Variovorax paradoxus: one gene and its partners. The main gene of each other region encodes a partner of the protein of the gene in region 4 in a complex. Links are inferred from orthologs where the notes say so. Each region holds a gene or a part of one and is shown on either strand. Other genes may lie near its edges. The genes, in order: dnaX, dnaN, QHG62_RS10545 and holA.

Region 1 (7,619 bases), 1.2 Mb from region 4 along the record:
GGTATGGCTGAATACTTTTGTATTGTTTATTGCACGCACAAGGAATAAGCTGCGACCAGACAAAAACAAAAGGAGCAGCGATGACCAGCGTTCCATCGCCGCGCGCCGCGCGCGGGCTTGCTTATGCATCCCTGGTGTTCCTGGTTTGGTCCGGCGGTGACGCAGGAGGCGGCGCCGGCGCGCAGGGCGCACATCCGACGCTGGCGGGCACGTCCGCATCGGCCAGCAAGCCGGTGCCACCGGACGGACAGCCGGCGTCCCTCACCAGTCCCTCCCCCGGCACCAAGTTCGCCAGCCGCAGCGCCACCTTCGCCTGGAACAACACCGGTGCCACCCAGTACGGGTTGACGATCCTCTCGGCCTCTTCGGCGACACCCGTGGTGGACACATCGACAAGTGCGACAACGCTGACGGTGACAAACCTTCCCATAGACGGCGCGGGGCTCGTGGTCCGCCTGCGCTCCCGATTCAAGGGAAAGTGGCTGCCGGCCAACGAGTACCTGTTCACGGCAGCCGGATACACCGCGGCGCAATCGACCGCCGCGGTGAAGCCCTGGTCCGATCCGATCGCGCTGCCGCTCGTTCCCGCATCGGCCGCCAACCTCCCGGATGGCAAGCTGCTGCTGTGGGCAGCCCGCTCGCCCACCAGCTTCAGCACGAGCAGCAACGAGGCGTACACCTACACCTCTGTGTTCGACCCCATCACGCGAAGCGCCAGCCCGCTGGTGATCACGGCCACCGGCCACCAGATGTTCTGCCCCGGCCTGAGCATGCTGGCCGATGGCAGCGTGCTGGTCAGCGGCGGCAGCGATGCGACGAAGACCTCGATCTACGACCCGGCGCTCGGCGGCTGGGTGACGGGGGCACAACTCGGCATTGCACGTGCCTACCAGGCGAGCACGACCATGTCCGACGGCTCCGTATTCACCGTCGGGGGGTCGTGGAACGGCGGGCAGGGCGGCAAGTACGGCGAGGTGTGGTCGGCCGCCACCAAGACCTGGCGCACGCTGTCCGGCATACCAGCCAACATGCCCGATGCGAGCAATGTCTCCAACCCGCCGTTGGCCGGCCCGGACGCGGCGGGGGTCTACCGGGGCGACAACCACATGTGGCTGTTCGGCGCCGCCAACGGCTGGGTATTCCACGCCGGGCCTGCTGCCGCAATGCATTGGATCGACACGCGCGGCAGCGGCGCCATCCTGCAGGCCGGGCTACGCAACGATGACCCCTATGCCATGACCGCCAGCGCCGTGATGTACGACATCGGCAAGATCCTCAAGCTCGGCGGCGCGCCCAACCACGACAGCGGCAACGCCTTCAAGACCGCCTACATCATCGACATCAGCGCAGGCGCGCCGGCGGCGCCCACGGTGCGCAAGCTTTCACCGATGGCCTATGGCCGAACCTTTGTCAACAGCGTGGTGCTGCCCAACGGCGAGGTGTTCGTGATAGGCGGACAGACGCAGCCCGTTCCGTTTTCCGACTCCTACAGTGTGCTGGCGGCCGAACTGTGGAGCCCGGAGCTGGAGAGCTTCATCACCGTGCCGCCGATGCAGAAACCGCGCAACTATCACAGCGTGGCCCTGCTGCTGCCGGACGGACGCGTGCTGGCGGGCGGCGGCGGGCTGTGCGACTGTGCGGGCGACCACCCGGACGCGGAGATCTACACGCCACCGTACCTGCTGGCGAGCGACGGTTCGCCGGCGTCCCGCCCGGCCATCACCGCTGCGCCGGCCAGCGCCACATGGGGCAGCCAGATCGCCGTGGCGACCGACCGCGCGGCGGCCCGCTTTGCGCTGGTGCGCATGGCATCGGCCACTCACTCGGTCAACACCGATCAACGCCGCATCCCGCTGTCATTCACGGGCACGGCAGGCAACTACCAGCTGGGCATTCCGACCGATCCCGGGACGGTGCTGCCGGGCAACTACATGCTGTTCGCGCTCGACAGCAGCGGCGTGCCGAGCGTGGCGCGCACCATCAACATCCGGTAGCGGCCGGCGCGCTTCGCGAAGCCGAGGCTTTCGATGATGATGCTGACGCTGGCGCTCGGAACCGCACTGGCCGTTGGCCCGGCGTGGTCCGCAGAGCCTGAAGCCGCCGTGCCTTCCTCGGTGGCGCGTGGCGCGCGCCTGTTCGATGGCACCGAGCCGCTCGCCGGCACGCTGTCCGGCCACAGCGCGCCGCTGCCGGGCGCGGCGACGCGCTGCATCCAGTGCCACGCGGGCCCCGGAAAGTCCACTGCCGCTGTCTCCGGTTTCGCGCCGCCGCTCGACCGGCGCCAGCTGCGCGAAGTCTTCGCGCGCCGCGGCGGCCCGCCCGTCGCGTACGAGCGCGCATCCTTCTGCCGCACGCTGCGTACCGGCATCGACCCCACCCATGTCATGGTGCCCCGAGCCATGCCGCGGTTCGATGCCGACGAAGGCCAGTGCGCGGCGTTGTGGGACTACCTGACGCAAGCCCTTACCCAATGAATTCAATGAACTCAATAAAGCGATGAACGCGCACGACCCCTTCATACCCCCGCAGGTCGCATCCCGCGGGCGCCGGCGCCTTCTTGCCGCCGGTGGACTGGCGTGGCTGGGTGTGCCTCCGGCCCGCGCAAACACCAGCATCGGCCCGGTGCTGCCGGCGGTGTCGGCTCCGGCCTTGCCGCTGCGGCGCCACGACGGCGCAAAACCGATGCTCGCGGCGCAGCTGCGAGGCGCCCCAACCGCCGTTCAATTGATGTTTACCGGATGCAGCACGGTCTGCCCGATCCAGGGGGCCTTGTTCTCGACGCTGCAGGCGGCATTGCTGCCCGAGCGCTACGCGGGAGTGCGTCTGCTGTCGCTGAGCATCGACCCGCTCTCCGACGACCCTGTTGCGCTGGGCGCCTGGTTGCGGCGCTTCGGCGCGAGGTCGACCTGGAGCGCGGCGGCGCCAGCCCCCGAGGCACTTGAGTCGATGCTCTCGCTGTTCACGGGAGGCGCGGCAGCGGGCGACCGCCATACCGGCCAGGTTTATCTGTTCGACCGTCATGCCCGGCTGGTCTGGCGAACCAGCGAGTTGCCGCCGGCCGAAGAGGTCATGGCCGGGCTACGACAGATTGGTTAGTTGGATGCAGCGGCTGCCGATTCGGCGCCGCTGCGGGGGCGCATGCCGCGCCCGTCCGTTCATCGATGTTAGGTTGACGAGCCTTACCCCTGGCACTGACTACGCAGTTAGGGCTGCTTGGTTCCCCACCTGACCCGGTTGGCCACTTCACCATGCAGGGAGGCCCGTCAAAGGCTATTGTAACCCCCCAGGCTGCGCGCACTTCGTGTCGCTTCGCCCACCCCCTGCTGGGGGCGATACCAGAGGCCCGGCAAAGCCGGTTCCTCGGTATCCCACGGATGGACAGGGCTTTTTTTGATTGAGGGGTGGGGCCGGGGACCGCCTCCGCGCCTTTTAGAATGCCCCCAATGTCTTATCTCGTGCTCGCTCGCAAGTTCCGTCCGAAAACCTTTGGTGAGATGGTCGGCCAGGGGCACGTGGTGCAGGCGCTCGAGAACGCGTTGACCACGCAGCGCCTGCATCACGCCTATCTTTTTACCGGCACGCGGGGCGTGGGCAAGACCACGGTTTCGCGCATCTTGGCCAAATCGCTCAACTGCCAGGGCCCGGACGGGCAGGGCGGCATCACGGCCACGCCCTGTGGGATGTGCCAGGCCTGCAAGGACATCGATTCGGGCCGTTTCGTCGACTACACCGAGTTGGACGCGGCCTCGAACCGCGGCGTGGACGAGGTGCAGTCGCTGCTCGAACAGGCGGTCTACAAGCCGGTGCAGGGACGCTTCAAGGTCTTCATGATCGACGAAGTGCACATGCTCACCAACACCGCGTTCAACGCGATGCTGAAGACGCTCGAGGAGCCGCCGGAATACCTCAAGTTCGTTCTGGCAACGACCGATCCACAGAAGGTGCCGGTCACCGTGCTGTCGCGCTGCCTGCAGTTCAACCTGCGTCCCATGGCGCCTGAAACGGTGCTCGAACACCTCACAAGCGTGTTGCAGACCGAACAGGTGCCGGCTGAGCCGCAGGCATTGCGGCTCCTGGCACGCGCCGCGCGCGGCTCGATGCGCGATGCGCTGTCGCTCACAGATCAGGCCATTGCCTTCGGCAACGGCGAACTGCTTGAAACCGGCGTTCGCCAGATGCTCGGCAGCGTCGACCGCGGCCACGTGTTCAAGCTCATCGAGGCGCTGGCGCAGGGCGACGGCAAGACGGTGGTCGACACCTCCGAGGCGCTGCGGCGCGACGGCATGTCGGCCGCTTCCACGCTCGAAGAAATGACCGCCGTGCTGCAGGCCATGGCCGTGCTGCAGGCGGTGCCTTCGCGCGCGGAGTCCGCCGATTCGGCCACCGACCCGGATGCGGCCGACACGGCACGCCTGGCGTCGCTGATGCCGGCCGACGAAACGCAGTTGCTCTACAGCCTGTGCCTGCACGGCCGCGGCGAGCTGGGCCTGGCGCCCGACGAGTACGCGGCGCTGACAATGGTGCTGCTGCGGCTGCTGGCCTTCAAGCCTTCGGGCGCGGCACCTTCCGCATCGGCCTCTTCGGGCTCCGCGGAAAAAAAAACTCTGAATGAAGCGCCAAGGGCGGTTTTAACCCCCTCGGCAACACCTTCGGCTCGACCTGCACAGGCAGCTGAAGCGCCGGTTGTGTCTGCCGCGCCGCTGCCGCCGCAAGCCGGCTCGGCACCTGCCGGGCAGCGGCTTACGGTGGTCAGCGAGCCAATGCGCCAGGGCGGACCGCCGAGGCCTGGCGCTTCGGCCGAGCCGCAGGCTCTTGAAGACCGCCCCAGGGTGCTTGCGGTGCCAATTCGGGTCCAGCCGCCGCCGGGCCAGCGGGACGTGCCCCGTTCCGATGAGCAGCGCGCTCCCGCGCCCCCCATTCCGCCTAGCGAAGACGGCGATTTCTGGCATGCCACCGTCACGCAGATGATTGCGGCCGAGAGCATCAACGCCTTGGCGCGCGAACTTGCATTGCAGTCGCAGCTGGTGGCGCGCGATGTCGACCAGTGGATATTGCGCGTGGAGCGGGAACTGCTCAATCAGCCTTCTGCGCGCGAGAAGCTCGCCGACGCGCTCGCGGCCCTGGGCCACAGCGTGAAGCTGGCCATTGAAATCGGCGGCGTGATCGACAGCCCCGCGCGACGCAACAAACACGCGGCCGACGAGCGCCAGCGCGTTGCCGAAGAGGCGATTCGCAACGACCCCGAGGTGCAGATGCTGATGCGCGAATTCGATGCGAAGATCGTGCCTGGAACGCTCAAGCCCGCCTGAGCGCCGTCTCTTATCCTTTCCCCAATTTTCCCCAACCAATCAGGACCAACGATGTTCAACAAAGGACAACTGGCCGGCCTCATGAAGCAGGCGCAGGCAATGCAGGACAACCTCAAGAAGGCCCAGGAAGAGCTGGCCACCATCGAGGTCGAAGGCGAATCGGGCGCCGGCCTCGTCAAGGTCGTGATGACCTGCAAGCACGACGTCAAGCGCATCACCATCGACCCGAGCCTGCTGGCCGACGACAAGGACATGCTCGAAGACCTGGTGGCCGCCGCCTTCAATGCCGCGGTGCGCAAGGCCGAGGAAACCAGCGAACAGAAGATGGGCAAGCTCACGGCCGGCATGCCGGGCCTCCCGCCCGGCATGAAGCTGCCGTTCTGAGCGATTGATGGCCGACGCCAGCTCGCTCGACGCATTGATCGATGCGCTGCGCCGCCTCCCCGGGGTCGGCGTGAAGTCGGCTTCGCGCATGGCTTTTCATTTGCTGCAGCACGACCGCGAGGGCGCGCAGATGCTTTCGCGCGCCTTGCAGCAGGCGGCCGGAAACGTGCGGCATTGCGAGCGCTGCAACACCTTTACCGAGGCGCCGGTCTGCAACGTGTGCCTGGACCCGCGCCGCGACGCGAGCAAGCTTTGCGTGGTCGAAACGCCTGCCGACCAGGCGGCGCTCGAGCGCACAGGTGCGTTCCGCGGCTACTACTTCGTGCTGATGGGCAAGCTCAGTCCGCTCGACGGCATCGGGCCCAAGGACATCGGCCTGCAGAAGCTGTTCGACCGCGCGCTCGACGGCACGGTCAGCGAGGTGATCCTTGCCACCAACTTCACGGCGGAGGGCGAAGCCACGGCGCATGTGATCGGCGAGGCACTCAAGCAGCGCGGCCTGAACGTGACGCGGCTTGCGCGCGGCGTGCCGGCGGGCAGCGAACTCGAATACGTCGACCTCGGCACCATCGCGCATGCGCTGGTAGACCGCAGGTAGCCACAGACAACAGGACATGACTCTTTCACTGCTCACCATTGCCTACTGGTGTGTGTTCATTGCGTGCGGCCTGCCATATCTGGCGGCATGGATTGCAAAGGTTGGCAGCTTCGGTCCGCGCGACAACATCCAGCCGCGCGACTGGGCCGCAAAGCAGAGCGGCTGGCGTGCGCGCGCCAACAGCGCACAGGCCAACAGCTTCGAAGGGCTGCCGTTCTTCATCGGCGCAGTCATCATTGCGCATCAGCTCGGCGCAGCGCAGGCAAGGCTCGACATGCTCGCGGCCGCGTATGTCGTACTGCGCGTGATCTACATCGCGGTGTACATCAAGGGCATAGGCACCGTGCGCAGCGCGGTGTGGGCGCTCGGATTCCTGGTCAACATCGCGATTCTTTTCATCGCGCGATAGGCGCACACGAGCCCTTCTGAACAGGGTCTCGTAGAGGTCTTCATGTTTACGTGAAAACCCGCACGGGATGACCCCGATGCAAGCAAGGTGGGCGCACCCCTAAGCTCGATTCAGTTCACCAGAATCAAAGAGCCCGCAGGACCGCTCCATGCTCCATCGCAGAACCCTCATCACCGCCTCCGCAGTCGCTGCCGCAGCAGTTGCGCTGCCGCGGGTCTTTGCGCAAGCCAAGCTCGAGAAGACGAAGATCTCCATCGCAGTCGGCGGCAAGGCGGCTTTCTACTACTTGCCGCTCACCATTTCCGAGCAGCTCGGCTACTTCAAGGCCGAAGGGCTCGAAGTAGAAATTTCTGACTTTGCCGGCGGCGCGCGCGCGCTGCAGGCTGTGGTCGGCGGGTCGGCCGACGTGTGCTCCGGCGCCTACGAGCACACCATCAACCTGCAGGCCAAGAACCAGTTCTTCCAGGCTTTCGTGCTGCAAGGCCGCGCCCCGCAAATCGCGGTGGGCGTTTCAACCAAGAACATGGGGGGCTACGCCGGCATTGCCGACCTGAAGGGCAAGAAGATAGGCGTTTCCGCGCCGGGTTCGTCGACCAACATGGTGGCCAACCTCGTGCTTTCGCGCGGCGGCCTGAAGGCCAGCGACGTGAGCTATATCGGCGTGGGTGTGGCGGCCGGCGCGCTCACGGCGCTGCGCTCGGGCCAGATCGATGCCATCAGCAACACCGATCCGGTGATGACCATGCTCGAGCAGAAGGGCGACGTGAAGATCATCAGCGACACGCGCACGCTCAAGGGCACGCAGCAGGTGTTCGGCGGGCCCATGCCCGCGGCCTGCCTTTACGCACCGATGGAGTTCATCCAGAAGAACCCCAACACTTGCCAGGCGATGGCCAATGCCATTGTTCGCGGCCTCAAG
Region 2 (7,501 bases), 3.0 Mb from region 4 along the record:
ACGATGTGCAGTTCTTCGCCAACAAGGACCGCACGCAGGAAGAATTCTTCAATGCGTTCGAGGCCCTGCTGGCCAAGAAGTCGCACATCGTGATGACCAGCGACACCTATCCCAAGGGCCTGGCCGACATCCACGAGCGCCTGGTTTCGCGTTTCGATTCGGGCCTGACGGTCGCCATAGAGCCGCCCGAGCTCGAAATGCGCGTGGCCATCCTGATCAACAAGGCGCGCGCCGAATCGGCCGAAATGCCGGAAGAAGTCGCCTTCTTCGTTGCCAAGAACGTGCGCTCCAACGTGCGCGAGCTCGAAGGCGCGCTGCGCAAGATCCTGGCTTACTCGCGCTTCAACCAGAAAGAAATCTCGATCGCCCTGGCGCGCGAGGCGCTGCGCGACTTGCTGTCGATCCAGAATCGGCAGATCTCGGTCGAAAATATCCAGAAGACGGTGGCCGACTACTACAAGATCAAGGTCGCCGACATGTACAGCAAGAAGCGCCCGGCCAGCATTGCGCGGCCGCGGCAGATCGCGATGTACCTGGCCAAGGAACTCACCCAGAAGAGCCTGCCGGAAATCGGCGAGCTGTTCGGTGGGCGCGATCACACGACGGTGCTGCATGCGGTGCGCAAGATCTCGGGCGAGCGCCAGCAGCTCACCGAACTGAACCAGCAACTCCACGTGCTCGAACAAACGCTCAAGGGCTGACCCCGGATGTCATCAAGAAAGCCACCCGCAACAGCGGAGAATGGCGTCTTACAAGCGGATTCAAAGAGATAAGAGAAGAGGAAGAAGACATGATCGTTTTGAAGGCAACCCAAGACAAAGTCCTCGCCGCGCTGCAATCGGTGGCGGGCATCGTGGAACGGCGCCATACCCTGCCTATCCTGGCCAACGTGCTGATTCGCAAGACCGGCGGCCAGCTGCAGCTCACAACCAGCGACCTCGAGATCCAGATCCGCACCACGGCCGAGCTTGGCGGCGACGAAGGCAACTTCACCACCACCATCGGCGCGCGCAAGCTCATCGACATCCTGCGCACCATGCCGGCCGACCAGACCGTGAGCCTCGAATCGAGCGCGAGCAAGCTGGTGCTCAAGGGCGGCAAGAGCCGCTTCACGCTGCAGTCGCTGCCGGCCGAAGACTTTCCGCTGGTGCAAGAGGCCGCCAATTTCGGCCCCGTGTTCAGCGTGCCGCAAAAGACGCTGAAGGACCTGCTCTCGCAAGTCTCCTTTGCCATGGCCGTGCACGACATCCGCTACTACCTCAACGGCATCCTGTTCGTGGCCGAAGGCAAGCAGCTGAGCCTGGTGGCCACCGACGGCCACCGCCTGGCGTTTTCGTCGGCCACGCTCGACGTCGAAGTGCCGCGCCAGGAAGTGATTCTTCCGCGCAAGACCGTGCTCGAAATGCAGCGCCTGCTGTCTGACGCCGAAGGCGCCATCGAGATGCAGTTTGCGAACAACCAGGCCAAGTTCAGCTTTGGCGGCATGGAGTTCGTTACCAAGCTGGTCGAGGGCAAGTTCCCCGACTACAACCGCGTGATTCCCAAGAACCACAAGAACAGCGTCACGCTCGGCCGCGCCCCTTTGCTGGCCAGCCTGCAGCGCACCGCCATTCTGACCAGCGAAAAGTTCAAGGGCGTGCGCCTGAACATCGAGCCCGGCACGCTGCGCATTGCATCGAACAACGCCGAGCAGGAAGAAGCACAGGACGAGCTCGACATCGACTACGGCGGCGACGCCATCGAGATCGGCTTCAACGTAACCTACCTGATCGACGCCCTCGCCAATATGGGCCAGGACATGGTCAAGCTGGACCTGGCCGACTCCAACAGTTCCGCCCTTTTGACCATCCCCGAGAACGCATCCTTCAAATATGTCGTGATGCCGATGCGGATCTAGAAGACAGAAAACACAGCGCCTTGCGCAGACAGCCCGCGGCCCTCCGCGGGTTTGCGCTTTCAAGAGGCAGGAAAAGCAGGCCGCCAAGGCCCGAAAAATCCCGTGAATGCCGTGAGAGATAGAGGAATATCCGAATGAGTGCAGAAGAAAACAAGCCCGAAGTGCCCCACACCGAACCGGTCTACACGCCCGAGATCGAGAGTGCGGTGCCGATCGAGATCACGCCCGCCGACACCAGCTACGGCGAAGGCTCGATCACGATCCTCGAAGGGCTCGAGGCGGTGCGCAAGCGCCCCGGCATGTACATCGGCGACACCTCCGACGGCACGGGTCTGCACCACCTGGTGTTCGAAGTGGTCGACAACTCCATCGACGAAGCGCTGGCCGGCCACTGCGACGACATCGTCGTGACCATCCATAGCGACAACTCGATTTCCGTCACCGACAACGGCCGCGGCATTCCCACCGGCGTGAAGATGGACGACAAGCACGAGCCCAAGCGCTCGGCTGCCGAAATTGCGCTGACCGAGCTGCACGCCGGCGGCAAGTTCAACCAGAACAGCTACAAGGTGTCGGGCGGCCTGCACGGCGTGGGCGTGAGCTGCGTGAACGCGCTGAGCGTGATGTTGCGCCTGGTAGTGCGCCGCGAGGGCAAGATCCACGAACTCGAATTCAGCCGTGGCTTCGTGCAGAACCGCTTGCTCGAAACCGTGAACGGTTTCGAAGTCTCGCCCATGAAGATCATCGGCGACACGGACAAGCGCGGCACCGAGGTGCACTTTCTGCCCGACACGGAAATCTTCAAGGAGAACAACGATTTCCACTACGAAATCCTCTCCAAGCGCCTGCGCGAGCTGAGCTTTCTGAACAACGGCGTGCGCATCCGCCTGAAGGACGAGCGCACCGGCAAGGAAGACGACTTCTCGGGCGCCGGCGGCGTGCGCGGCTTTGTCGAATTCATCAACAAGGGCAAGACCGTCCTGCATCCGAACTCGTTCTATGCAGCGGGCGAAAAGCCGGCCGACACCTACGGCGGCATTCCCGGCACGCACATCGGCGTTGAAGTGGCCATGCAGTGGAACAGCGGCTACAACGAGCAGGTGCTGTGCTTCACCAACAACATTCCGCAGCGTGACGGCGGCACCCACCTCACGGGCCTGCGTGCCGCGATGACCCGCGTCATCAACAAGTACATCGAAGAAAACGAGCTGGCCAAGAAGGCCAAGGTCGAAGTCACCGGCGACGACATGCGCGAAGGCCTGTGCTGCGTGCTGAGCGTGAAAGTGCCCGAGCCCAAGTTCTCCAGCCAGACCAAGGACAAGCTGGTGTCCAGCGAAGTGCGCGCGCCGGTCGAAGACATCGTCGGACGCCTGCTCACCGATTACCTGCAAGAGCGCCCGAGCGACGCGAAGATCATCTGCGGCAAGATCATCGAGGCCGCCCGCGCCCGCGAAGCCGCGCGCAAGGCCCGCGAAATGACGCGCCGCAAGGGCGTGCTCGACGGCATGGGCCTGCCCGGCAAGCTGGCCGACTGCCAGGAAAAGGACCCGGCGCTGTGCGAGGTCTACCTGGTGGAGGGCGACTCCGCCGGCGGCTCCGCCAAGCAGGGCCGCGACCGTAAGTTCCAGGCCATCCTGCCGCTACGCGGCAAGATTCTGAACGTGGAAAAAGCGCGCTACGAGAAGCTGCTCACCAGCAACGAAATTCTCACCATGATCACGGCGCTGGGCACCGGTATCGGCCGCGCCGGCGCCACCACCGCGGGCGGCGGGGCGGACGACTTCAACGTTGCCAAGCTGCGCTACCACCGCATCATCATCATGACCGACGCCGACGTTGACGGCGCGCACATCCGCACGCTGCTGCTCACGTTCTTCTACCGGCAGATGCCCGAGCTGGTCGAGCGCGGCCACATCTACATTGCCCAGCCGCCGCTCTACAAGGTGAAGGTCGGCAAGGAAGAGCAATACCTGAAGGACGGCCCCGCGCTGGACGCCTTCCTGCTCAAGGTGGCCCTGAAGGACGCGAGCATCGAGACCGGCGGCCCCAACTCGACCACCCTGAGTGGCGACACTCTGGCCGAGCTCGCGCGCAAGCACCAGCTGGCCGAAGCCGTGATTGCGCGCCTGCGCAACTTCATGGACGCCGAAGCGCTACGCGCCATTGCCGACGGCGTGGCGCTCGACCTGGACACCACGCCCGCGGCCGAAGCCTCGGCCGTGGCGCTGCAAGCCAAGCTGCGCGAACTCAACACCACCGGCGTGCCCGCCGAAGTGAGCAGCGAGTTCGACGCCCGCACCGACAAGCCGCTGCTGCGCATCAGCCGCCGCCACCACGGCAACATCAAGAGCAGCGTGCTCACGCAAGACTTCGTGCACGGCGCCGACTACGCTGCGCTCGCCGAAGCCGCCAACACCTTCCGCAACCTGCTGAGCAGCGAGGGCGCCATCGTCCGCCGCGGCGAAGGCGAGCGCGCCAAGGAAGAAAAGGTGGCCGACTTCCGCATCGCGATGAAGTGGCTCATCGGCCAAGCCGAAAACGCCACCTCGCGCCAGCGCTACAAGGGCCTGGGCGAAATGAACCCCGCACAGCTGTGGGAAACCACCATGGACCCGACCGTGCGCCGCCTGCTGCGCGTGCAGATCGACGACGCGATCGAAGCCGACCGCGTGTTCACGATGCTGATGGGCGACGAAGTGGAGCCGCGCCGCGAGTTCATCGAGCAGAACGCGCTGCGGGCTGCGAATATCGACGTGTAGCAAGCACGGCAGCTAAGTCGCCGCCGCGAACAGCTGCTGTAAAAACGATAAAGCGCCCAGCGATGCTGGGCGCTTTTTTTATTCCAAGCCCAACTGTGGCTTGGATTTCTTCGGGACCTCTACCGAGGATTGGGAGCTACTGCCCCTGCCCCCAGAATATCCACCACCACACGCCCATCCGCTTACAGGCAGGCCATCAGGCGCGCCGAGCGCGGCACGCCTGTTCTGGATTCACGGCTTCAAGCCGGGAGACGAGCAATGAAGCTGCGCATGTACCGAATGAACTCTGCCGGCTCTTCCTGAAACGGCCAGTGTCCGCTATTGGCGAAATACTTCAGCGCGGCGCCCGGAATGTTCTTTGCCAGCTTTTCGTCATCGCCAAAACGCCAGATATCACCCGAGCCATAGTTAACCGACGTGGGAACATTGATGGACGACAACCGCGAAACAAAGTTGTAGTCGGCCAGAAGCTGGTTGCCGCGATTGAACGCCGCGCCTGAGTAAATTGTCCTTTGATCGACGTCTGCGATAACCCCGGGCGGCGGGGTTGCATTGTTGTAATACAAAGGCGCGCCGGCGGTCCATTTTTTACGAAGATCCTCATCGCTCGCGACTGGAGCTGTCAGCAATTGGCCCAGGGCTGCTTGCTGGTCAGGCGTTCCGCCGACCGGATTGCGCTGAACGAAAGATGCGGTGTCTGCCGCCGTGCACGACAACACCAGCCCCGAAAGGCGATCAGGAAACCGCAACGCGAAATCTAGCGCAACAAAACCACCGAACGAGTGGCCGACAAGAACGAACTTGTCGATGCCGAGCGCCTTGGTCAATGCGTTGCAATCCGCGCTCATGCGCTCGAGGGTCAGCTCGTCATAGCTGGCCGGGCGGTCCGATTTGCCTTGTCCCAACTGGTCGTAGCAAACGATGCGGGCGTGGTCGGCAAGCGGATCGATGAAAGGGCGGAAGTATTGGTGATCCAGGCCCAGGCCGCCGTGCATGAAGACGATTGGAACCCCCTTGCCGGAGCTCACGTGGTAAAGGTTTTTTCCGTTCACGGAAGCGAACCCCGAAGTCTCGGCTTTGGGAGCAGGCGAAGGAGCGATGGGCCAGACGGCATTGCCGCCCTCGCCACTTCCTCCTCCGCCGCAGCCGGCGAGGGTCAAGACTGAAAAAATGGACCCGGCTGCATTGAAATTACGTCGGCTGATCGTCACCAGAAAACCTCCCCGGAGCGGGCCGACAAACGATATTTGTGGCCGACTCTTGACTGTCTCGGAAAGCCACAAAAAAAGCGGCGCGAAGGGCGTAATAAATTAGCCCTGCGCGAGTCTAGATTCGCTTTGCCGCCGCTTATGTGAACCCGCGATCCGGGGTGTTTTTTTGAGCGAGATCGAGATATCTTTCACGATCCAAGCTCGGGGGAATTGCTGGAAGAAAACGCCTGAACGTCTAATTCAAGTAAATACTTGACATTGATTTAATTCGATGACTGACGCCAGCAAAATTTACCGCGAATTGATGTGACGGTTCCGGTTACGGCATACGCATCGCGCGCCTGCCGCCAATGCCGCCCTGCAACACGCGGGCGACGCGCGCCAGCCCGCCGGTCCCGCTGGCCGCTCGGCCAACCAGTGCGCCGCCTGCAGCGCCCGCCAGCACGCGGCGCACGAGCGACCGGCTGCGCCCGGCCGTCAGCAGCAGCAGAACGCCCGCGCCCAGAACGGCGAGGTGCTCACCCGGAAAGTCCGGCCGCTGGGCGTCCATCTTCTTGACTGCCTCGATCCTGGATCCGATGTTCATTGGAAGCTCCTTTTCTGTACGAACTTCTTCATATCAAGCGAGGCAATGCACCGGTGTAGGCGCCGGTCACGTGCAACGTGCCGAATCGGGCGTACGGCACCGCTCTCAGGGTTTTCACATAGAGGAAGACCAAAAACGGCCGGGCGGCCCGTCATACAGGCGTCACAAGCTATTAAAACAATAGCGTTCAATACTTTCGCGAGGATCGTTCCTCGTAAACGCTATATCTAGCCCGACTCTTGCTAAGCAAAATCCTCGACGGATTCACGTCACCCATGATCGAGGACATCGAAGCAATGAACCTTTTGCGTCTCCGGCAGCCGATGGCTGCGTTGGTATTGGGCGGCACAGCAGCATTCTTGGGGGCCATGGCCACATCGGCCCATGCGTTCTCGAACCCGCCCATACAGATGGCGCAAGGCGTCGAATACATGTGCGGGGGCACGAGCAAGGCCGAGGCGTCGTTCATGCAGATGGTGTCGCCGCGGTGGGCGGCGACCATCGAGTTCGGCATCAACGACAGCACGCAAAAGAGCAATTTCCCGGTGCGGGCCGCGGTTCAGGTGCGCGAAAAGTACACGGGCCGCCCCGTGATGGAGGCGCAGTCGAACGGCCCCTACATGCTGGCCCGGCTCGATCCCGGCGCATACGACGTGAACGTGACGCTCGGCGGCCTGACGATCACGCAGACACTGACCGTGATTGCCGGCGTGCCGGCCCGCGCGGTCTTCATGTGGCCTTCGAACTTCGACATGGCGTCGGTGCTGCCGCCCGCGCCGCAAACGCAGGCATTCGCGCAGACATCCGCCGCCCGCTGAACCCCGCTTTCCCCCGGTTCAGGCTGCGGGGACGACGGGGCCGGTCTTTCCTCTTTTCTTGTTAAGCCTTGCCTAAGGCCCGCGCCGCACAGTGGCGTCGTGGCTCTTTGCCACGCAGACAAGGAAGAAAGGATTTCAGACCATGACCTCCCTGATTTCATCTCGCCGGCGGCCCCTTGCGGCCGCCGCGCTGTGCGGCGCCGTTCTTCTTGCGGCGCTTTCTCCGGCGC
Region 3 (7,657 bases), 970 kb from region 4 along the record:
CCTCAGAACCTTGCCAGCGCGGCGATGATCCGTCCCGCTGGGCCGATCACCATCGACATGGATGCGGTGTCCTTCATGGCTGGGGGGCCCGGCCGGTTCGCCAATGCATCCTCGATCCAGGTCGTCAAGGGCGCAATGCGCCAAGCGGCCAGCGCTATAGTGACCAACAAGACTGCTCAGACCCAGCGAGGCATTCGGGTCATTGCATGTCTATCCGAGCCGATCGAATACTCACAAGGGTCAAGATGAAACGACTGCTCACCTCGAATGCATTCCTACTTTGCCTGACTGTCACATCACTGTTTGTCGGATTCGTACTCAGCCTTCCGCTGCGAAATTTCGATTGGCTGAGCCGCTTCGGCGCATTGGTGATCTGCTGGGGCATTCTTCTTCTGGCACGCCCGAGCCTGACGGGCAAAGAGATCGGGCAGCACATAGGCGCCCACGACTCTGACCTCAGCCTGTTCGACCCTCAGTACTACGTCCTCAAAGGAGAGGCCGTTCCGGAATGGGTTGCCGACAACTCGATCTCACGCAACGCAGTAGGCGTCTATGGCCCCATCGTTTGTTTCTTGGGCACCTTCATCAATGGGTTTGGCAATCTGCTCAATGGGGCTGCCGGTTTTTGTTGACACTGCAGCCTGCAACTCTGCGTGTTCTAAGGGACTTACAGCCATGTCTGCAGAAAGAGGGCGAGCGCAGATGAAGTCGCGAACACATTTGTGCCAAAACGGCGAACACATTTGTGCAAATAGACGGCGGTCGGCCTGACGCTGACGAATCAACGCAAGTGATTTAACATAATGCACATTGTGTTATCTATTAGGGGGGTAGACAGACCCAGCATCCAGATCTCGAATCGCGCCCCTCAGGACCCCATAGGACTCACCGAAGCCATCGTCGGATCGAAATCGGCCTCTACACGGTGCACGTCCGGCACGCGCGGATACCGCAGCACGCGATACCCGGCCTCTACCAGCAGCGCATCTCGGTCCTGGTCGCGCTGCGACTTGCCTTTGCTGTTCTTGTCGCCGAGCGCGACCACGGCCACGACCTTGAACGAACGGTCGCACACGACAAAATCTGCGATCTTGCGGCTGAACGAGCTTCGTGCCGCGCGTGTGCGGGCCGTGAGCAATGCGCCGAAGCTGACCTGCGGCAGCACCACAAGGTCCGGCAGCGTTTGCACCAGGCGGTTGTACATGGCTTGTTCGCGCGCCGTAAGCGGCGGCCGTGCCTTGGGCTTGTCGACAAAGCCGCTGCTGCTTTGCGCAGCCTTTTTTCTTGCGAGCGCTACGAACACCAGCAGCCCGATGGCCAATAAAAAGACCATGAATAGAAACGTATTCATCTCTGCTTCTCCTTCTCCGCAGAGTCTCGCATGACTGCGCGAACGCCTCTTTTGGTGTTTTGCCGGACGTGTTCTGGAACGCCTTTTTCAGCCGTGCGCGTCGTACGAAAGCGGCGTTGCTCCAAGCGCGCAGCCCGCTGACGGCCGGGCCGCAGAACTCACCACTTGCCGTCTTTGGGAATCGCTTGAGGTGCCGGCTTTGCGCCGGCGGCAGCCGTAATGAGTTGCGCGGCTTCCGGGCGATTGGCCTTGGTTGCGAAGTCGACTGCGGTCATGCCGAGCTGGTTCTTCATGGTGGTGTCCGCGCCTTCGGCCAGCAGCAGCTTCACGGCTTCTGTCGATCCATACATCGCAGCCATCATGAGCGGCGTCGTGCCGTTGGGCGATTGCGCATCGATGAAGGCAAAGTTGTCGAGCAGCACTTTCATGATGCTCAACTGGCCGCTGCTGGCGGCATAGTGAAGCGGCGTCCAGCCGGTCTTGTTGACGGCGGCGTCGCGCTTGAGCAGCTGGGCGACGATGTCTTGCTGGCCCTTGATGGCGGCCAGCATCAGCGGGGTTTCGTCCTTGGCGTTGGCAATGTCGACGTCGGTTTGCGGCGACTCGAGCAGCACCTGGGCGACCTTGGGCGACGGTTCGCGCAGGGCGATGATCAGGCCGGTCTGGCCGTGTTCGTCGCGCGTGTTGGGATCGAAACCGCGCTGCAGCAAGGTGCGCACACCGCTGGCGTTGTCTCCGCGCACGGCCCGGAAGAAATCTTCGAACGAACCTGCGTGTGCGGCAAAAGTTGCTGCAGCGACAGCCACATAGAAGAACTTCTTAATGTAATTTCTCATTTTGTTTTTACTCCCTTGAACAGCGTTTCGAAGTTGTCGCTCGTAGCCGTTGCGACTGCTTCGATGGGCAGCTTGCGCAGCTCGGCAATCTGCTTTGCGACGTACGGCACGTACGACGGATTGTTGGTCTTGCCGCGGTACGGCACCGGGGCCAGATAAGGGCTGTCGGTCTCGATCAGCATCCGGTCCAGCGGCACAAAGGCGGCCACGTCGCGCAGGTCCTGCGCCTTCTTGAAAGTCAGGATGCCTGAAAAGGAAATGTAGAACCCGAGGTCGAGCGCCGCGCGCGCGACTTCGGCGGTTTCGGTAAAGCAATGGAACACGCCGCCTGCGGCCTTGCCGGAGCCGTGTTCGCCCTCCTCTTTCAGGATGGCAAGCGTATCGGCGGAGGCCTCGCGGGTGTGAATGACCAGCGGCATGCGGGTTTGCTGCGCGGCGCGAATGTGCACGCGGAAGCGGTCGCGCTGCCATTCCATGTCCGAAATGCTGCGCCCGCCCTTGCGCTCTTCCATCTGGTAGTAGTCGAGCCCGGTCTCCCCGATGGCCACTACCTTGGGCAAGGCCGCACGGCGAACCAGGTCATCGACCGTGGGCTCGGCGATGTCCTCGTTGTCGGGGTGCACGCCCACGCTGGCCCAGAAGTTGTCGTAGCGGGCCGCCAGGGCCTGCACGTCATCGAACTCTTCGAGCTTGGTGCAGATGCACAAGGCCCGGTCGACCTGCGCTTCGGCCATGGCTGCGCGGATTTGCGGCATCTGGTCCGCGAACTCGGGGAAAGTGAGGTGGCAGTGGGAATCGGTAAACATGGCGCTGATTGTCTGGCGGATGCCAGGGACGCCGAGGGACCGGCGCTGCCGGGCCTCTGGTGTCGCCCCCGGCAGGGGGTCGGCGGAGCGACACGACGTGCGCGCAGCCTGGGGGCGAGCCTGGCCTTCGAGCCTAGATAGTTTGTGTGGGGCGGTCGGAGGCCATCGAGCCGCCGAGCGCCGCCTCGATGCGCGCCTTGAGCTGGCGCGACTTTTCGTCCGACGGAAAGCGGATGCCGACGCCCGGCGCCCGGTTGCCGGCGGCGCGCTGCGGCGTGATCCATGCGACCTTGCCGGCCACGGGGTAACGTTGCGGGTCTTCAGGCAGCGTCAGCAGCACATAGACATCGTCGCCCAGCCGGTATTCGCGCGACGTGGGAATGAAGATGCCGCCTTCGGCAAACAGCGGAATGTAGGCGGCGTAGAGCGCGCCCTTTTCCTTGATGGCGAGCTGGATCACGCTTGGCCGTTGAGGCGTTGCGGCGGCGGCGGGGGCGGCTGGTTGGTTCATGGTCGGCGAGGAGCAGAGTTTAGGGTGGTTCGCGCCTCGCTCACAAGCGCTTCCAGCATCAGGCCCGCATTGAAAGGGTGTTCAGCGGTTCTTGCCGCACTGGCAAGCGACTTCGACCAGCGGGCCAGCGCCAGGTGCGAAGGCACTGCCGCCGGCAGGTCGGCCGCCTCGAAGAACCGGGGTTCAGCGCCGCTGCCGACGGCCATCAGGTCGTGGCAGAGCTTCTGCAGTGCACTGATGGCTTGCGAGGGCGCCTGGTCCGCCAGCGCGGCGACGTCTCCGCGCAACACTGCCTTTGGCAGCAGCGACCAGGCCTTGGGCGATTGGCCGGAGCGCGCGAGCCGCAGCGCATCGCTGGGCCGGCCGCCCGCCGCACGCAGCAAGGCGGTGGCGTCGGCCGCGGGTACGTCGTGCGCACCCAGCCAGGCTTCAGCTTCGGCCGTTGCGGGCCACGGCAGCGTAAAGCCGAGGCAGCGGCTGCGGATGGTCGGCAGCAATTGCCACGCCGCCTCGCTCGCCAGCACAAAGCGAACGTCCCCGACCGGCTCTTCAAGCGTCTTGAGCAGTGCGTTGGCGGTGATGGTGTTCATGCGCTCGGCGGGGTACACCAGCACCACCTTGCCGCGGCCCCGGGCGCTGGTGCGCTGGGCAAAGCCGACCGCATCGCGCATCGCTTCGACGCGGATTTCGCGGCTGGGCTTGCGCTTCTTGTCGTCGATGTCGGCCTGCGCTTTTTCGTCGAGCGGCCAGCCGAGCTCCTGCATGGCGACTTCGGGCATCAGCACGCAAAGGTCGGCATGGGTTCGGACCTCGATGGCGTGGCAACTTGGGCACTGGCCACACGCGGTGCCGCCCTCTTCTGTCTTGGGCTGCTCGCAAAGCCATGCGGCGGCAAGCGCCAGCGCGAGCTCGTATTGGCCCAGGCCCGACGGCCCCTGCAGCAACCAGGCATGGCCGCGCTGGCGCAGCAGCTCTGCGAGGGGGCGCTGAAGCCAGGGCGAAAGTGCCGAGGTGCTCATAATGCCGCCCCGCTCGCGGGTGCCAGCGCGCCGCGCGCGACAAGCGCCGCCTCGACCTGCTGCCAGACCTGGTCGCGCGTCTGGCTGGCGTCGATTCGAACGAAGCGCTGCGCATCGGCGGCCGCGCGGGCCGCGTAGCCGGCTGCCACACGCCGGAAGAACTCGACCGGCTGGGCTTCGAACTTGTCGGGCAAGCGCGCGCCCGCCAGGCGCTGGGCGGCGATTTCGGGTGCCAGGTCGAACCACAGCGTGATGTGGGGCTGCAGCAACCCTGCCGCTCCCCTGCCCCCTTGCACCCATTGCTCCAACGTCGACAGCACCTGCGCATCGAAGCCGCGGCCCGAGCCCTGGTACGCAAAAGTGGCATCGGTGAAGCGGTCGCACAGCACCACGTCGCCGCGGGCCAGCGCTGGCTCTATGACTTGCGTGACGTGATCCCGCCGCGCCGCGAAAACCAGGAGCGATTCGGTCAGCGGGTCCATCGGCTGTTCGAGGATGAGCCCGCGCAAGGTTTCCGCCAGCGGCGTGCCGCCGGGTTCGCGCGTGCGCACGACCGTGCGGCCCTGCGCCTTCAAGAGCGCTTCCATTGCATCCAGATGGCTGGACTTGCCCGCGCCGTCGATGCCCTCGAGCGTCAGAAACAGGCCTTCACTCATTGGGCAACCTTCGGTTTGGGTTCGCCGCCTCCGCGCTGGTAGCGGTTGACCGCGCGGTTGTGCTCGTCGAGCGAGGTGCTGAACTGGCTGGTGCCGTCGCCGCGCGAAACAAAGTACAGCGACTTGCTTTGCGCCGGCTGCACTGCCGCCAGCAGCGCGGCCTTGCCCGGCATGGCAATGGGCGTTGGCGGCAGGCCGCCACGGGTGTAGGTGTTCCAGGGCGTATCGGCCTGCAGGTCTTTCTTGCGCAGATTGCCGTCGAAGGTGGTACCCAAGCCGTAGATCACGGTCGGGTCGGTTTGCAGCGGCATGCCGGTGCGCAGGCGATTGACGAACACAGCCGCGATCTCGGAGCGGTCCTTGGCCTTGCCTGTCTCCTTTTCGACAATGCTGGCCAAAATAAGCGCCTCATCGGCCGTTTTGATCGGCAAATCGGCCGCCCGGGCGGCCCAGGCGGCTTCGAGCTTCTTGTCCATGGCCCGCATGGCGCGCTGCAGCAGCGCGATGTCGGTCGAGCCCTTCGAATAGGTGTACGTGTCGGGGAAAAAGCGCCCCTCCGGGTGCACGCCAGGCCTGCCGAGCTTGGCCATCAGCGCATCGTCGGGCAAGCCGACGGTTTCGGGCTTGAGCTGCTCGGCCTTGGCAAGGGCGGCACGCACCTGGCGAATGTTCCAGCCTTCGACCAGCACCAGGCTGCGGGTTGCCTCTTCGCCGCGCACCAGCACGTTGAGCAGCATCTTGGGCGTGATGCCGCGCTCCAGCTCGTAGCTGCCGGCGCGAATCTGGCGGTCTTGCCCCGAAAGGCGAAACCAGAGATAGAGCAGTTGCGGCTCCACGTTGGCGCCGGCATCGGCCACCGCCTGCGCAACGCCGCGCGGCGTGGTGCCGGGCTCCACCGAAAGATCCAGGCTCGGCGCGGGGAGCTTGAGCGGCTGGTGCACCCACCACAACCCGGCGGCGCCGAGGCCGAGCGCAGCCAGGGCGGCAAGCAGAAAGAGCGTAAGAAAGAAGCGGCGCACGGGTCCGATGGAATGACGGGAAGAAGAAAAACGAATCGAGGATTCGGCGCGAAAAGTCGGTGGCCCTGCGGGAACAACGGCAAGTTTCCCTGCAGACCGGACGGAACGGCCTCGACCATGATAATTCAGCGATGACTACTGTCGTTCTCAATGGTGTTACCGCCCTTTCGCACCTCGGCGTGATTCGCGCCGAAGGACCGGATGCCGCCAGCTTTTTGCACGGCCAGCTCACGCAGGACTTTTCGCTGCTCGGCGCCACGGAGGCCCGCCTGGCAGCCCTTTGCACCGCCAAGGGCCGCGTGATTGCCAGCTTCATCGGCATACGGCCGCAACCCGACCTGGTGCTGCTGGTCTGCAGCAAGGACATCCTGGCCGCCACGCTCAAGCGCCTGTCGATGTATGTGCTGCGCGCCAAGGCCAAGCTCACCGATGCCACGGAGCAGTTCGCGCTGTACGGCTTGGCCGGCACCGCGCTGACCGCCAACGGCCTCGATGCCGCCGCCCTGCCCGGCCAGCGCACCGCCATCGGCGAAGACATCAGCTCCGTTTCGCTCTACCCGGCCGACGGCGTGCCGCGTGCCATGTGGATCGCACCTGCCGGCAGCCCGGTGCCCGCAGGCCCGGCGCTCGATGCGGACCTGTGGCAGTGGAGCGAGGTTCGCAGCGGCATCGTGACGTTGACCACGCCGGTGGTCGAGGCTTTCGTGCCGCAGATGATCAACTACGAATCCGTGGGCGGCGTCAATTTCAAGAAGGGCTGCTACCCGGGCCAGGAAATCGTGGCACGCAGCCAGTTTCGCGGCACGCTGAAGCGCCGCACCTACCTTGTGCAGGCCGATGCGCCTGTGAGCGCAGGCCAGGAAGTGTTCGCCGCCGCTGATGCCGAGCAGCCCGTGGGCATGGTGGCACAGGCTGCGCCGGTACCTGGCGGCGGCTGGGCCGCGCTTATTTCCATCCAGATCTCGGCGCTTGAAACCGGCGGCCTGCATGCGAGCAGCGCCGACGGCCCGGCGCTCACGGTCGAGCCGCTGCCATATCCGCTGCTCGAAGACATCTAGCCTTGCCGCCAACCCCAGCGCCCTGAAAGAAGGACGCCCGGCGCTGCCCGAAAGAGGCAGCGCTATTTTTTTGCGCGCGTTTAACCCTGCCTCCGGTGCTGCTCCGTAGAAGCCCTACCGATCCACTCCCGGCAAGGAAGACCACCATGAAGCGCAGACTCATCTTCTCGACAGCACTCGCATTGGCCGCCCTCTCGGCTTGCGCTGAAAGCCCGATACGGCCGCCCTCGCCGCCTTTGACGTACGACCGCCTCGGCTCGCTCATGCAGGTGAGCGTGGTCGACCGCGCCACGGGCCGCGAGCTGCCCATCTACCGGTACCGCGGTGAATACTGGGTGGCTGGCCGGCCCGGCTCGCGCTACGCGATTCGCGCGCGCAATGCGATGGGCGAACGTGTCATG
Region 4 (7,426 bases):
GCTTTGAGAATCTCGGGGTGGTGAACGATCTGCGACACGCCAAGCACGGCAATGGCCAGGAACCACACCAGCGTGATCGGGCCGAAGAACTTGCCGATGCCCGCGGTGCCGCGCTTTTGCACCACGAAGAGGCAGAACAGCACCAGCAGCGTGACCGGCAGCACATAGTGCTTGAAGTGGGGCGACACCACCTCGAGGCCCTCGACCGCCGAAAGCACCGAAATGGCGGGCGTGATGACGCCGTCGCCATAGAAGAGCGAGGTACCGAAGATGCCCACCAGCAGCAGCACATTGCGCAGCCTGGGCTTGTCGGCCACCGCGCGCGAGGCCAGCGCGAGCATGGCAACCAGGCCGCCCTCGCCTTCGTTGTCGGCCCGCAGCACCAGCACCACATATTTGATGGACACGATGACGGTGAGCGTCCAGAAGAACATCGACAGGATGCCGTAGACGTTCTCGATGGTGAAAGGAAGGTGGCCGTGGCCGAACACTTCCTTGACTGCATACAGCACGCTGGTGCCGATGTCGCCATAGACGACACCGATGGTGCCGATGATCAAGGCGGCGGCGGAGGAAGATTTGGGAGGTGACACGAAGTCGATGGGAAAAAGAGCGAACTGCAAACGCGTAACCAGGTGTCACACGCCCCGGGATGCCGCCGCGCCGGCGTTTTCAGCCGTTTGCGCGCACCCTCCGCCCTTTTGTTTCCTTTACTGTGGGGCCGCTATTTTGCCGCCGACCGCCCCTGCCGCAACCCACCCCGGAAAATCATTCGTAGATTTCCGCGTCCGGATCGGTGGCTTCCATCTCGTAGCTGGCTGCCACCATGGCCAGGCGGCCCACCACGCCATACATGTAGAAGCGGTTGGGCGCGCTCGCGCCGGGCTTGGCGCCGGGCTGCGGCAGATGCGCGCTTTCCGAAAAAGCCAGGGGCACGAAGCTCGCGCCGGGAGACTTCAGGTTTTCGTCCGGGGCGCGCTCGGCATGCACGCGGTAGAACCCCCCCACCACGTAGCGGTCCATCATGTAGACCACCGGCTCGGCCACGCCGTTGTGCACGCGCTCATTGGTCAGCACGCCTTCCTGCACGATCACCTCGCCGGGCCCGCGCAGCTCCCTGGCCGCGGCGGCCTTGCTGCCCGCTGCGGCGCGCGGCTTTCCGACGAGGCCTTCGACCTCTTTCGCGTCGTGCACCGTCATCACGCCCGGGCCGTCGCTGCCGGTCTGGCCCTTGACGATCACGAAGGGCTTCTCGTTGATGCCGTATTCCTTGTACTTGCGGCGCACCTTGGTCAGCACCGCGTCCACATGGCTGGTCAGCACGTCGATGCCGCGGCCTTCGGCAAAGTCGATGCCTTCGGCGCGCGCATAGATCGGGTTGATGAGCCAGGGGTCGATGCCCAGCAGCTTGCCGAAGCGCTTGGACAGCTCTTCATAGCTGTGCAGGTGGTTGCTCTTGCGCCGCACCGACCAGCCGGCGTGCAGCGGCGGCAGCAGGTACTGCTCGTGCAGGTCTTCCAGAATGCCCGGCGTGCCGGCCGACAGCTCATTGTTGAGCAGGATGGTGCAGGGGTCGAAATTCTTGAGGCCGAGGCGGCGCTTGCTGCGCACCACGGGCTCCAGGCACACGGTTTCGCCGTTGGGCAGCTCGATCTTCTTGGGCGACTTGATGGCCGGGTCGATGGAGCCCACCCGCACGTTGAGTCCCGCCATGTGGAAGATGCGCACCAGCTGCGCAATGTTGGCAAGGTAGAAGGTGTTCTTCGAGTGGTTCTCGGGAATGACCAGCAGGTTGCGCGCCTCCGGGCAGATCTTCTCGATGGCGGCCTGCGCGGCCTGCACCGCGAGCGGCAGCATTTCCTTGGTGAGATTGTTCCAGCCGCCCGGAAAAAGATTGGTGTCGACCGGCGCAAGCTTGAAGCCGGCATTGCGGATGTCGACCGCGCTGTAGAACGGGGGCGTGTGTTCCATCCATTCGAGCCGGAACCAGCGCTCGATGGCGGGCGTGGAGTCGAGTACCCGCTGCTCCAGTTCGTTGATCGGGCCGGTCAGGGCGGTGACTAGATGCGGAACCATGCGGCGGCCTTATTGGATTTGTACTTGAAGGTATAGCGGAATTGTAGGATTTGGGGGTGGCCGCCCCAATGACAAGACTACGTATACCGGACTTGGTTCAGTCCGCCGCGTTCCAGGTCTCAGGTGCGCACTTCGCCCTGCCCCAGCACCACGTACTTGAGCGAGGTCAGCCCTTCGATGCCGACCGGCCCGCGCGCATGGAATTTGTCGGTGCTGATGCCGATCTCGGCCCCCAGGCCAAACTCGAAACCGTCTGCGAAGCGTGTACTCGCATTGACCATGACGCTGGCCGAATCGACCTCGCGCAAAAAGCGCTGCGCATGCACATGGTCGCGCGTGACGATGGCGTCGGTGTGATGGCTCGAGTAGCGGTTGATGTGCGCGATGGCTTCGTCGACGCCTTCGACCACCTTGATGCTGATCACCGCGGCAAGGTATTCCTCGGACCAGTCGGACTCGACCGCATCGACGATTCTTGCGTTTGAACCTGCGGCATCGTCCGCTCGCAGGATGCGCGCTGCAGCCGGGTCGCAGCGCATTTCCACGCCCTTGGCCGCAAAGATGGCCCCAATGCGGGGCAGGAAGTCTTCGGCCACCGCGGCCGACACCAGGAGGCCTTCGGCCGCGTTGCAGGGGCTGTATTTCTGGGTCTTGGCGTTGTCGACGATGCGCAGCGCCATTTCAAATTCGGCCGAATCGTCCACATAGACGTGGCAATTGCCGTCCAGGTGCTTGATGACCGGCACCTTGGCGTCGCGGCTGATGCGCTCGATCAGGCCCTTGCCGCCGCGCGGAATGATCACGTCCACGAACTCGGGCATGGCAATGAGCTGGCCCACGGCCTCGCGGTCGGTGGTTTGCACCAATTGCACCGCATCGACCGGCAGGCCGGCTTCGGCGAGTGCCTCGGACACCAGCAGCGCCAGCGCCTTGTTCGACTCGATGGCTTCCGAACCGCCGCGCAGAATGGCCGCGTTGCCGCTCTTGATGGCGAGGCTCGCAGCCTCGATGGTCACATTGGGGCGGCTCTCGTAGATCATGCCGAACACGCCGATCGGCACGCGCATCTGGCCGACGCGAATGCCGCTGGGCTGCTGCTTCATGCCGATGATCTCGCCGATCACGTCCGCCATGCCGGCGAGCTGCTCGCAGCCCTGGGCCACCGTCTCGATGACCTTGGGCGTGAGCTTGAGGCGATCGACCATCGGCGCCGGCAGGCCCGCGGCCGTGGCACGCTCCAGGTCCCTCTGGTTGGCCTCCGAAAGGCTGAGGCCGGCTTCGCGCAGGCGCTTGGCCAAGGCCTTCAATGCTCTGTTTTTGGTAGCTGCATCCGCACGGGCCATGAGGAATGCGGCGGATTTGGCTTGCAGGCCGAGGGCCTGCATGTGCTCGCTGACGTTGAACGCGTTCATGTCGGCATTTTCCTGCATTTGGATCAACCCCGGGCTTTGCACCCCTTGGGCGTTGTCCTTTCTCCCTCAGCGAGAGGGAACCGGGCCACTGCTGCAAGCGCGGCACAGCATCAGCGCCAGACGCTGCAGCGCCTGCCAGCCGCTGGCGGGCCAATCGGGCTGCTTGAGGCCCTTGCAAATGCCGTCCACCACATGCGCGGCGCGCAGCAGCCGGGCCAGCATGCGGTCGTCGAGCCTTGGCAGCACGCGCTCGAAGGCACGTTCGCGCGGGCCCCAGATGCGGTTCTCGCGCAGCGCCATGGGCAGCGGACGGCCCGAGGCCATCGCATCTTTCACGCGCTTCAGTGCCCGGATGTCCTCGGCAATCGTGTAGTGCACCAGCACTTCGGCCTCGCCTTCGGCCTGCAGGCCGTCGAGCATGCGCGCCACGCGCTGCGGATTGCCCGCAAGCACGGCCTCCGACAGCTTGAACACGTCATAGCGCGCCACGTTGTTGACCGCGGCCTCCACCTGCTCCCAGCTCAGTTCGCCCGCCGGATGCAGCAGGGCGAGCTTCTGGATTTCCTGGTGCGCCGCAAGCAGGTTGCCTTCGACGCGGTCGGCAAAGAATTGCAGCGTGCGCTGGCCCTCATCGCCCGGCATCACGCGCTGGCCCTGCAGGCCCAGCCGCTGCGCAATCCATTGCGGCAGCGCGGCACGTTCGATGGGGTCGACCTGGATGCTCGCGCCGTTGTTCTCCAAGGCCGAGAACCAGGCGCCCGTGCGCGTGGCCTTGTCCAGCCGCGGGAGCATCACGAGCGTGAGCGTGCTGTCGTTGCCCTGCGCCGCTTCAGCCAATTGCTGCAGCGCCGTGCTGCCGTCCTTGCCGGGCTTGCCCGAGGGAATGCGGATCTCGACGATTTGCTTGTCCGCGAAGAGCGAGAGCGAACCGCCCGCCGCAAGCACCGCGCTCCAGTCGAAGTGCGCGCCGGCCACGGTGTACGAACTGCGCTCGGTATAGCCCTGGGTGCGCGCCGCGGCGCGAATGGCATCCGCGGCCTCTTGCGCGAGCAACGGTTCGTCGCCGTGGATCGTGTAGAGAGACTTCAGCCCCTTTTGCAGATGGGGCCCGAGCTGGGCGCTGGCAAGTTGCATGGGATCGCGGCAGGCGCAGGCTCGCGCCTAGAGTTCCTTGACCGCAGCCAGGCGGCGCATCAGCTGCTGCGCGATGTCGGCCTGCATGTCGCGGTACAGCAGCTCGGCCTCGCCGTCTTTCGCAAGCGCATTGGTTTCGTTGAAGCTCAGGTCGCGCGTCTGCGAAACCTCGGTTGCCGGCAGCAATGTCTTGCCGCCGGGCGTGCGCAGCGAGAAGCGCACGCGCAGCTGCAGCTGCAGTTCGCGCAGCGCGCCTGCGGAGTTGGTCGAGATCACGAAGCGGTCGCGGCTCTCGTTGAGAATCTCGAGAATCGCGTCGGCCGTCTGCGCGTCGGCGGGCGGCACCAGCGTCACGGTGCCGGCCGCGCGCATTTCGCGGCGCAGCCGGTTGATGAGCTCCGAATTGCCCGACACGGCCAGCGTCTTGAACGCGAACACGGGCGCCTTGCGCAGCTCGAACCCGCAGCCGGCCAGCGCGAGGCTTGCGCCCGCGGCGGTCAGGCCCAGTAGAAAGCTGCGGCGCGGCAGCGAGGCAATTCGATTGTTCATGCTTGAGTCGTTATTCAAATGACCACGTTGACCAGGCGGCCGGGCACCACGATGACGCGCTTGGCCGGCGCACCTTCAGCGAACTTGACGAAGTCGTCGCAGGAAAGCGCGAGCTGTTCGATCTCGGCCTTGGAAGCGCCGGCCGGCACGCGCAGCGCGCCGCGCAGCTTGCCGTTGACCTGCAGCATGAGCTCGATCTCGTCCTGCTCGAGCGCAGCCAGGTCCACCACCGGCCACGGTGCGTCGAGCAGGCCGCCCAGTTCCTTGTCGTAGCCGAGCTGCTGCCAGAGCTGGAAGGCGATGTGCGGCGTGGCGGGGTAGAGGCAACGCAGCAGAATGCCGAAACCTTCACGCAGCGCGGCAGCGTCGCCGGCGCTGCCGTCTGGCTTGAAGCCTTCGAGCGCGTTGAGCAGCTTCATCGCACCCGACACCACCGTGTTGTATTGCATGCGCTGGTAGTCGTAGTCGACCTGGCGCAGCACGGTGTGCACCTCGCGGCGCAGCGCCTGGGCGTTCTTGCCGAAAGACTGGCCGCCGACGGCCACGGGCTGTACGTCGGCCTGCGCCACGCCGAAGTTCCACACCCGGCGCAGGAACCGGTAGCTGCCTTCGACGGCCGCGTCGTTCCACTCGAGCGTGGCTTCCGGCGGCGCGGTGAACATGGTGTACAGGCGCGCGGTGTCGGCGCCGTACTTCTCGATCAGGTCTTGCGGGTCGACGCCATTGCGCTCGCTCTTGCCCATCTTGCCGACACCGCCGTACTCGACCTTCATGCCGTCGGCGGTGGTGCCTCCGACGATGCGGCCCTGCGCGTCGAGCACGGGCGTTACCTCCAGCGGCGGGTGGTAGTTCTTGCCGCCTTTTTCGTCGCGGTGGTAGTAGATGTGGTTCAGCACCATGCCCTGCGTGAGCAGCTTGCTGAAGGGCTCATCGGCCTTCACAAGGCCCAGGTCGCGCATCACCTTGGTCCAGAAGCGCGCGTACAGCAGGTGAAGAATCGCGTGCTCGATGCCGCCGATGTACTGGTCCATCGGCATCCAGTAGTCGGCACCCTCGGCCACCATCGCCTGGTCGTTCTTCGGGTCGCAGTAGCGCATGAAGTACCACGAGCTGTCGACGAAGGTGTCCATGGTGTCGGTCTCGCGCCGCGCGGGCTTGCCGCAGACGGGGCAGACCACGCCGGCATGGAAGCCTTCGTGCTTGGCGAGCGGGTTGCCCGAACCGTCGGGCACGCAATCGGTCGGCAGCACCACTGGCAGGTCCTTCTCGGGGACCGGCACCGCGCCGTGTTCGTCGCAATGGATGATCGGGATCGGCGTGCCCCAGTAGCGCTGGCGGCTCACGCCCCAGTCGCGCAGGCGCCAGGTGGTCTGCATCTCGCCAAGGCCCTTCTGGCCGAGCGCATGCGCCACGGCGGCCACGGCCTCCTTGTGGGTCATGCCGCTGAAGTTGTCGGAGTTGATGGTGACGCCGCGCTGCTTGTCGCCATACCAGTCCTGCCACTTGTGATAGTCGAAGTGCGGCTCGTCGTCGACCAGCACCACCTGGATGATCTCGATGCCGTACTTGTTGGCAAAGGCAAAGTCGCGCTCGTCGTGCGCGGGCACACCCATCACGGCGCCGTCGCCGTAGTTGATGAGCACATAGTTGCCCACCCACACCGGCACCTGCTCTTCGGTGATCGGGTGCGTCACGGTGAGTCCCGTGGGCACGCCCTTCTTTTCTTGCGTGGCAAGCTCGGCCTCGGTGGTGCCGCCGGCCTTGCATTCCTCGATGAAGGCCGCGACCTTGGGGTCGAGCGTGGCGGCGTGCGCGGCCAGCGGATGCTCGGGTGCCACGGCGCAGAAGGTCACGCCCATGATGGTGTCGGCGCGCGTGGTGAACACGTACATGCGGCCGTCCTGGATCAGCTGGCCGCTCGCGTCCTTGATGTCGTGCGTGAAGGCGAAGCGCACGCCCTCGCTCTTGCCGATCCAGTTCTCCTGCATCAGCTTGACGCGTTCGGGCCAGCCCGGCAGCTTGTGCTGGGTGTGCTCGAGCAGTTCTTCGGCGTAGTCGCTGATCTTCAGGTAGTAGCCCGGGATCTCGCGGCGCTCGACCGTGGCGCCGGTGCGCCAGCCCTTGCCGTCGATCACCTGCTCGTTGGCGAGCACGGTCTGGTCGACCGGGTCCCAGTTGACGACCTGGGTCTTGCGGTAGGCAATGCCCTTTTCGAGCATCTTCAGGAACAGCCACTGGTTCCATTTGTAGTAGCT

Evidence for each region.
Region 1: the proteins of holA (region 4) and dnaX are in contact, whole or in part, in a cryo-EM structure (PDB 8GIZ), measured with the Escherichia coli proteins. The link is inferred for Variovorax paradoxus from one-to-one orthologs.
Region 2: the proteins of holA (region 4) and dnaN are in contact, whole or in part, in a cryo-EM structure (PDB 8GIZ), measured with the Escherichia coli proteins. The link is inferred for Variovorax paradoxus from one-to-one orthologs.
Region 3: the proteins of holA (region 4) and QHG62_RS10545 are in contact, whole or in part, in a cryo-EM structure (PDB 8GIZ), measured with the Escherichia coli proteins. The link is inferred for Variovorax paradoxus from one-to-one orthologs.

Annotation. Positions count from the first base shown.
Region 1 is NZ_CP123990.1:1,928,166-1,935,784, forward strand. What follows is about bases 2,916-5,876. They hold dnaX (DNA polymerase III subunit gamma/tau), read left to right. Parts: upstream 2,916-3,443; coding sequence 3,444-5,309; downstream 5,310-5,876. Other genes in these bases: QHG62_RS09435 (SCO family protein), read left to right, coding at 2,916-3,096; QHG62_RS09450 (YbaB/EbfC family nucleoid-associated protein), read left to right, coding at 5,361-5,693; recR (recombination mediator RecR), read left to right, coding at 5,701-5,876. Outside these bases: QHG62_RS09425 (galactose oxidase-like domain-containing protein), read left to right, coding at 81-1,994; QHG62_RS09430 (hypothetical protein), read left to right, coding at 2,028-2,474; more of QHG62_RS09435, read left to right, coding at 2,497-2,915; more of recR, read left to right, coding at 5,877-6,291; QHG62_RS09460 (MAPEG family protein), read left to right, coding at 6,308-6,700; QHG62_RS09465 (ABC transporter substrate-binding protein), read left to right, coding at 6,849-7,619. UniProt on the Escherichia coli protein: Part of the beta sliding clamp loading complex, which hydrolyzes ATP to load the beta clamp onto primed DNA to form the DNA replication pre-initiation complex.
Region 2 is NZ_CP123990.1:178,916-186,416, forward strand. What follows is about bases 1-2,843. They hold dnaN (DNA polymerase III subunit beta), read left to right. Parts: upstream 1-790; coding sequence 791-1,897; downstream 1,898-2,843. Other genes in these bases: dnaA (chromosomal replication initiator protein DnaA), read left to right, coding at 1-701; gyrB (DNA topoisomerase (ATP-hydrolyzing) subunit B), read left to right, coding at 2,032-2,843. Also shown: more of gyrB, read left to right, coding at 2,844-4,656; QHG62_RS00835 (alpha/beta fold hydrolase), read right to left, coding at 4,896-5,867; QHG62_RS00840 (hypothetical protein), read right to left, coding at 6,187-6,453; QHG62_RS00845 (hypothetical protein), read left to right, coding at 6,750-7,271; QHG62_RS00850 (hypothetical protein), read left to right, coding at 7,414-7,501. UniProt on the Escherichia coli protein: Confers DNA tethering and processivity to DNA polymerases and other proteins. Acts as a clamp, forming a ring around DNA (a reaction catalyzed by the clamp-loading complex) which diffuses in an ATP-independent manner freely and bidirectionally along dsDNA.
Region 3 is NZ_CP123990.1:2,160,149-2,167,805, reverse strand. What follows is about bases 2,513-5,511. They hold QHG62_RS10545 (DNA polymerase III subunit delta'), read right to left. Parts: upstream 4,524-5,511; coding sequence 3,501-4,523; downstream 2,513-3,500. Other genes in these bases: mltG (endolytic transglycosylase MltG), read right to left, coding at 5,176-5,511; tmk (dTMP kinase), read right to left, coding at 4,520-5,179; QHG62_RS10550 (PilZ domain-containing protein), read right to left, coding at 3,127-3,504; QHG62_RS10555 (TatD family hydrolase), read right to left, coding at 2,513-2,993. Also shown: QHG62_RS10575 (hypothetical protein), read left to right, coding at 1-249; QHG62_RS10570 (hypothetical protein), read left to right, coding at 246-632; QHG62_RS10565 (DUF2726 domain-containing protein), read right to left, coding at 869-1,351; QHG62_RS10560 (ankyrin repeat domain-containing protein), read right to left, coding at 1,510-2,187; more of QHG62_RS10555, read right to left, coding at 2,184-2,512; more of mltG, read right to left, coding at 5,512-6,198; QHG62_RS10530 (YgfZ/GcvT domain-containing protein), read left to right, coding at 6,330-7,256; QHG62_RS10525 (hypothetical protein), read left to right, coding at 7,403-7,657. UniProt on the Escherichia coli protein: Part of the beta sliding clamp loading complex, which hydrolyzes ATP to load the beta clamp onto primed DNA to form the DNA replication pre-initiation complex.
Region 4 is NZ_CP123990.1:3,133,844-3,141,269, reverse strand. The notes cover bases 2,589-5,356. They hold holA (DNA polymerase III subunit delta), read right to left. Parts: upstream 4,623-5,356; coding sequence 3,555-4,622; downstream 2,589-3,554. Other genes in these bases: leuS (leucine--tRNA ligase), read right to left, coding at 5,186-5,356; lptE (LPS assembly lipoprotein LptE), read right to left, coding at 4,650-5,171; QHG62_RS15210 (glutamate-5-semialdehyde dehydrogenase), read right to left, coding at 2,589-3,488. Outside these bases: QHG62_RS15220 (potassium transporter Kup), read right to left, coding at 1-593; gshA (glutamate--cysteine ligase), read right to left, coding at 769-2,076; more of QHG62_RS15210, read right to left, coding at 2,196-2,588; more of leuS, read right to left, coding at 5,357-7,426. UniProt on the Escherichia coli protein: Part of the beta sliding clamp loading complex, which hydrolyzes ATP to load the beta clamp onto primed DNA to form the DNA replication pre-initiation complex.